3 regions of the Phosphitispora fastidiosa genome follow, and region 2 is predicted to be linked to each of the others. Evidence: riboswitches for the same ligand, from Rfam matches in the RefSeq annotation. Region 2 holds a riboswitch; each other region holds the start of a gene.
What was found. A riboswitch is a leader RNA that binds a small molecule or an ion and turns the genes downstream of it on or off. The one in region 2 is predicted to bind cyclic di-GMP.
Positions count from the first base shown of each region.

Region 1: it holds a riboswitch for cyclic di-GMP, as region 2 does, so the genes downstream of both, Ga0451573_RS17980 (sigma-70 family RNA polymerase sigma factor) here and flgB (flagellar basal body rod protein FlgB) in region 2, are expected to answer to the same signal.
Region 3: it holds a riboswitch for cyclic di-GMP, as region 2 does, so the genes downstream of both, Ga0451573_RS16295 (hypothetical protein) here and flgB (flagellar basal body rod protein FlgB) in region 2, are expected to answer to the same signal.

Region 1 is NZ_JAHHUL010000028.1:523-2,785, forward strand. It holds gene Ga0451573_RS17970 (accessory gene regulator ArgB-like protein) at 1-315, shown strand, start outside; gene Ga0451573_RS17975 (cyclic lactone autoinducer peptide) at 296-424, shown strand; cyclic di-GMP riboswitch class I at 540-628, shown strand; gene Ga0451573_RS17980 (sigma-70 family RNA polymerase sigma factor) at 1,036-1,452, shown strand; gene Ga0451573_RS17985 (recombinase family protein) at 2,017-2,263, shown strand, end outside.
Region 2 is NZ_JAHHUL010000020.1:20,792-23,054, reverse strand. It holds gene fliE (flagellar hook-basal body complex protein FliE) at 1-4, opposite strand, end outside; gene flgC (flagellar basal body rod protein FlgC) at 19-462, opposite strand; gene flgB (flagellar basal body rod protein FlgB) at 487-900, opposite strand; cyclic di-GMP riboswitch class I at 973-1,158, opposite strand; gene codY (GTP-sensing pleiotropic transcriptional regulator CodY) at 1,910-2,263, opposite strand, start outside.
Region 3 is NZ_JAHHUL010000021.1:52,797-55,059, reverse strand. It holds gene Ga0451573_RS16305 (DUF2726 domain-containing protein) at 1-346, shown strand, start outside; gene Ga0451573_RS16300 (hypothetical protein) at 359-574, opposite strand; cyclic di-GMP riboswitch class I at 758-844, shown strand; gene Ga0451573_RS16295 (hypothetical protein) at 991-1,404, shown strand; gene Ga0451573_RS16290 (hypothetical protein) at 1,377-1,694, opposite strand; gene Ga0451573_RS16285 (hypothetical protein) at 1,848-2,063, opposite strand.

The DNA of each region.
Region 1 (2,263 bases), on a different contig from region 2:
GTTTTGGTTGCTATATCGGTACTATCCATTTTTTTATATTGGTATTATTCACCCCAGGCTCCCCTTAATAAGCCTTTTAGCAGCAGAGCTAAAGAAGTAGCCTTTCGTTGGTATACGCTAATTGCAGTAGTGATGATATCTATTATCTTAACTATTCTGGGAACTGACAGTTTGATTGGCTGGACAATGGCGTTTGCACTATTGTGGCAGGCATTTACTCTAACACCGTTGGGACATAGGTTTATAGGATTATGGGACATTTTACTTACATTTAAAGTGAAAGGGGGGAGACAGAATGTGGAAGATTATGACTAAAATAATGTTCCAAGGATTGGCAGCAGTATTGACTGTGGTCGCTATGACGAATATTGGGACAAACAGCATGTTTATGTTTTATCAACCGGAACCTCCTAAAAAGTATTAAAGTAAAAATTTTCTCTTATGGTAAATATTTTGGCCAGTAAATGCAAGAGATTTAATCGAATTCAATCGATAATGAAGTTTAGAAAAAACTTACTTGATGATAAAAATAGAATAATCAGCGAAAAGGGCAAACCTGCCTAAAGGCAGGGACGCAAAGCCATAGGGTCTAAAGTGCTTGCTGCACTATGATAGCCTAGCTGCCGCAGAGACTAGTATTAAACCTGCCCTTTATAGCGGCGGGTTTTTTTGTTTGCCATGGTTGAGAATTTCGGTAATACAACACTCATGCGCAACCTGAGACTGTTTACAAGCATCGGGAGGATTGGCACATGAAAAAAATTACGCAAGCATTATCTCTCTCGGTACGAATATGCACTCTCCGGCCTTATGGCTTTATGCGCATCCATAAGATTTTTCATATTGCAGCACACACATATTGACTGGAAAACCGCAGTTTGCAATACGCAGATTGCGGTTTTCTTTTTGACAAAAATCACATTTATTCGAGAAAAAACGACAAATAGGTACATTGTTACATTCGAAAGGTGCCGCTCTCCTCCGCTTGTTCTTCATTTTTCAGATTTAAAAGATCTCGAAATGGAGGACAAGTCGATGGAAAACTATGGCAAAAAATATACTCTGCTGGTTAGAGGCAAGCGCGTTTCTGTGACAAAGGAGGTCTATAAAGCATATTACAAGTGCCGGGACAGGGAAAAATACCTGGACGAGCTATCAGAAGAAAACAACATCTCGCTCGAAGGCTGTATCGAGAACGGCGTTTCCGTGGAATACATAATATCCACTATGATGGAGTCCCTGGAGGACGCGATCATAAAAAGGATGATGATCGCTAAGCTGTACCGATGCCTCGAAATGCTCGACAAGTCGGAAAGAACGCTCATCGAGGAGTTGTATCTTAGGGGCAAAAGCGAGCGTCAGTTTTCGGCGGAAACAGGGAGTCCCTATATGACCATCCATGACAGAAAGATAAAAATCCTTGGCAAAATAAAAAAACTTATGGAAAAATAAGAATTTTTCCGTGCAACCCCCTCATTTTTTCCCTATAGAAGTGAGGGGGTTTTTATGTTCTCTCTCTTGCTCTTTGAAAATTACATATCCGGCAGCATAAATACATGAGCTGTCCAGCCGTGTGAAAAGCGGCAGCGACGTTGACGGGCGCGCCAAGACTGCCTGCGGATGAATTTCATCCGTCGAACCGATGGCATCGAAGGTGACGAGCGGGAACGCCTGGTCATAAAACAGTCTGTGGTGGACTGTTTCGCAATGAAATGGACAGTGACAATGCTACTTCCGTCCAGCCACAGACCTCAAGCAATGGGGGCGGCTCGCAGAGATCCTGGGAGAGGTGAAATTCCTATGGCGTTTGCTCAACCGGCAAACCGTTTATGCTGCCGCACTGAGAGCCGTAAGGCTTTTTTCGCTTCGGGAAGTAGTGTCGAATAGAAGCGTTAATATGTAATGAAGAACAAGCAGATCATTTTTTTGATCTTGGAAACTATGCGGCAGGGCGGTCTTTTCCGTCCTGCCGCATCCTTCTGGGATTAAATTCAAAATATCAGGGAGGAACACGAAATGGAAAAGGAAGCATTGACTGAATTGCTAAAGAAGGAGCTAATCATCGGATATATGTACGGTCTTGACGGAAAGCGCCAGGAATACTACTTTGAGAAGTCTCCGTCCAGCATTGCGAGCTTTATCATGCTGAAAAAGGAGCAAGCGGACAAAATCGTTCTGACAGATACACTGGACAGGCTGGTGTTGGACACCTTTGGCGAATTTATAAACCGCTACCCGGATCGGAAGCTTCTGCAGGAAATCA
Region 2 (2,263 bases):
TCACCTGTCAACCCCCCTTTACTTTCCAATTTCCATAGCCTTGAGCGCAATGTCCTTGGAGGCTTTTGTAGCCGTTACATTGGCCTCATATGACCTGGTGGCTGAAATCATATTTACCATTTCAGTCACAATGTTGACATTGGGCATGCTCACATATCCCTCATCATTGGCATCAGGGTGATTGGGGTCATAAACCATTTTAAAAGGGCTCTTGTCTTCATTTATCCCTAAAACCCTTACCCCGGCACCTGTCTTTTGCTGTTCTAGAGTTCTGCCCAGGATCCCCGCAAAACTGCTTTCCGGTCCCCTGGCCTCGAAAATAGCCATCTTCCGGCGGTAAGGTCCTCCCGCCTCGGTTCTGGTAGTATTAATATTAGCTATATTTTCAGAAATGAGGTCCATCCTCAGCCTCTGTGCCGTCATTCCGGATGCGCTGATATCTAATGCCTTAAAAAGATTCATGGTAACCCTCCTCAGTCCCGAACATTATCTTCCATTAATAGCCATCTTAATTTTCTGGAATTCACCGTTTAATTCCTGGGCCAATACGCTGTATATAATTGTATTTTTTGCCAATGCCGCCATTTCCCTGTCAATATCCACATTATTACCGTCATTTCTCATAGACGCATCTTCACTTCTGACAACCTCCGGCGTTACATTAAATTCTGATTTTCTGCCAATCGGAATGTGCCTGTCATGGGTGAGCTTCCCGGCCAGTCCAGTCTCCCGTCCTATAGCCTTCCGCAGCTCTTCCTCAAATAGCACATCTGACCTTTTATATCCCGGGGTATCCACATTGGCAAGGTTGTCCGCGATCACCCTGTTCCTCAGGGCAGATGCGTCAAGACCCTTTTCAAGCATTTTCATCGTCTTGGTAATTAACAGATTTTCGATCAAATCTAATCACTCCCATAACGTAAAAATCCAAACCACAGCTACCGCAGTTTGGCATAATAATGCTAACCTCCCTTCGGCAGCCCGCAACCATAGCTCTGAATAAATAGCCCATTTAATACAATATAATGGAAGTTACCAGCATCATAATATTCAATGACCGTTTTTACGATAACTGCATAATTGTAATGGTATCATAACCAAGCCTCTAGGTCCGCAGCTTTGCGCCTTTACCTTTCAGTAAATTTGCCTTTAACAAAGTTTGGATGTATTGTGAACTCACATTCAGGAATAAAATGTAACCCTGGATAAAATATGTAAACCCTTGGGGGTGTATTCGTCATTCGTTCCCAAAATTCCTACCTTTTCTTACATTTTTTTATATTTTTTTATAATTTTTTACCATTTGGCAACCTACAATTTTAACCTGTATTGTGTAACGATTTCCAATGTAACAATATTTCGCCATTGTTACCCAAAATCCTTTTTTTACTATCTAATTTTCTTTGAAATTACTTGGTTTATCGACAAATCTCGCACCCTCTCCCAGAAGGCCGTTTTCACCTGCAATTACACTGCAATTACTTCTTCTGCTATTCATCCGACCCGCGGGTGGGAAAATGGCTCCTTCGGAGACCGCCGTCCCGACAAAACGGGGGGACCCCCCATGCCCCCATTTTGTTACCGGAACCCCGGCTCCTTCGGAGACCGCCGTCCCGACAAAACGGGGGGACCCCCGGCATCAAGATTGCGATTAGTTGTACAACGCATTGATTAAAGATTCACCATAGTATGTTAAACTGCCGCATTTTTTTCATTTCAGCTTTTGCTATTCATCCGACCCGGAGGTGGGAAAATGGCTCCTGACAAGGCGTACGGCTGACCGTAACCGCAGGCGTACTGGACGTACGTCGAGGATTACGGTCAGCCGCACAACGCAGTCAGGAGCCATTTTCACCAACATGCACAATTAAAAAAGAACCTACAGTGTTATAACACTGTAGGTTCTTTTTTAATGTTTCAGCTTATGCAGCTCATCCAACAGCCGCTCATTCAATATCCTAATATAAGTCCCTTTCATGCCCAGCGATTTGGACTCAATAACCCCGGCACTTTCAAACTTTCTTAGGGCATTGACGATAACAGAGCGGGTAATTCCTACCCTGTCAGCAATCTTGCTGGCTACCAACAGGCCTTCATCACCTTCAAGCTCTTCGAAAATATGTTCAATTGCTTCCAGTTCAGAATAAGAAAGGGTTCCCAGGGCAATCTGCACAGCAGCCTTTTTACGGGCTTCTTCTTCAACACGTTCTGCTTTTATTCGAAGAACCTCCATGCCGACCACTGTTGCGCCATATTCGGCCAA
Region 3 (2,263 bases), on a different contig from region 2:
CATATCAGCCAGGTATCAATGCACTGTATTTCCCCGGGTCGGGCTTCCCAGTCTGGTGGAGATACCAAGGGGTACCGATAACTGGTTGAGCTTCTGGAACCGGATTAATTACAGGTATGTCGACTTCGCAGTCTGTAAGGCAGACAGCTTGGAGCCGCTGGCAGTAATTCAGCTGGATGATTCCGCTCAAAAGGATGCCAAAATTGAAAAAGATGATTTTGTTGAAAAGGTGCTGAAGCAGGTCGGACTGATCGTCCTCAGTATTGACGTTTCCGGATTAGGGGAAGACGAATTAGCTGCTAAATTAGAACCGCTGCTAAATTCTAAGGGAAAAGAGGGGGGTTGAACCCCCTCTTCTTTATTTTCCTGTAAGCATATGAATCTTTGATTTCTCCTTAAATATGTCATGAACTGCCTGGGCGATCATATACCCTACACTTACTGCGCCAATTATTGCATCAGCTGCTGCATTTACGTCCAGATTAAGGTTTTTACCGAAGAATGTATGCAATGTTAGTACTATCAAGGTAAGCAGGGCAACAATGAATTTCTTATAGCCATCGATTTTATTCATATTATTAGCCCCCTTTCAGCCCTTCACTCAACACATTATATTCGCGGCAGTATTCACTTGTTACTTGCTGCATTTTAACCCCTAAAAACCGCATTTTAACCCCTGAAAACCGTATTTTGAGCCGTTTGGCAGGAAAATGAGAATTAATGTTGAAATGAGAATTAAGGAGAAATAAGAAACAAGTTAATATTTTGGCAAACCCAGCGAAAGCCGGGGACGCAAAGCCATGGGTCTAAGGTGATTTTTCACTAGGACTGCCAGGTTGCCGCTCAAGCGAATTACCCCTTTATTCATGGCGAAAAAAGGGGTTGTTATTTTCTTATAGCGGCTCACCGACTTAAAATAGTACGCATTAGCGTAATAAAGATATGGTGAAGTGCTATGCTGACTTAAAGTTAACATAGGGAGGGATATGTATGCATTTTTCGGTAGGAATCTGGGATACCCTGTTTGGGGAAAGGATTCAGCTTGAGATTCCCGACAGTTGTGGGAATACGGTAAGGCGGTCGGTGACAAAAAAGTGGTTTGAGTTGATGAAAAACCAGGAAAGTATACTCAGTCTCTATAAACAGGTCCTCCGTGTTCATATGCTTGATGTTGTTAAGGGATACCGGGTCCTGTACTGGGTTGTCGGTGAAAACATTGATGAAGCAACAGCCAGGATGTTTATGAATCAGGATACGGGGGATATTTATGCAATATATTATTATGAACAGGATGAACCCAAAACTGAAGTGCTAACCAGAAAACGCTGGGATATAGCATACAATAAGATCTATGGGGAATCAGCCGAGGTAGAAAATCAGGTTATCTCGCCTTCCACCTCATAATTAATATAATGGCTCACCGTAAACCTGTTTGCCAGGATATAACTCCTGTTGATCAGAGGTACTTCCCCCACAACCCGGCCATCTTCAGCAAGCACCGGGTATATTGAGAGTTCAATGGGCTTTTTAACTGGTCTGGGGGGCCGGCCTGTTGACATCAGGTGATTGAATAGCCTGATATAACGGTCATCAACAAGGCGGCCGTGACCAAGAAGTTCTCCTTCAGGTGAAATAACCGGATACAATTTTGAGTTCTCCCATTTCAAACAGTTTTTTTTCTGAACAGATGACATGTGATAGCCCCCCAAGGTTTCTATAATCTATCTGTTCGTCAGGCTGGCAATATTTCCTTTACATTGACTGAAAAACAAGAAAACTGACTCCGAAAAAGTTATCTTCGGTGTCAATTTTCTTGTTCAAAGGGGGCACACCCCCGATAACCCGGATTACGGGCTTATTTTTATTGTTTTTCCCTGCCTTCCCTCCAGTTCCCGAGCCTTTTCAGCCGCTTCCATAGGAAGTTTTCCCATTACCACGTGTTCTGCCGCATTATCGAATCTCATCACAATCTTGTCCCCTGGTTCCAGGGCGAGCCTGTCCCTTACTGCCGGCGGAATGTCAATACTGTTATCCTGGTTCACTTGCACAATGTATTCTGGCATCTTCAATCCTCCTCTAAGTTTTCTTTAGAAATATAACCTTAAACATATAATGTAAAATGTGGGCGGTAAATATGCATTCCTGTCAGCATACGCGCCTGGCGGGGAGAACACAGTAATTATTACAAAAACAATACCCAATATTCATAAAAACACAGCAATATCCACAAAAACAATCGCAATATCTTGATAGCATTTATACT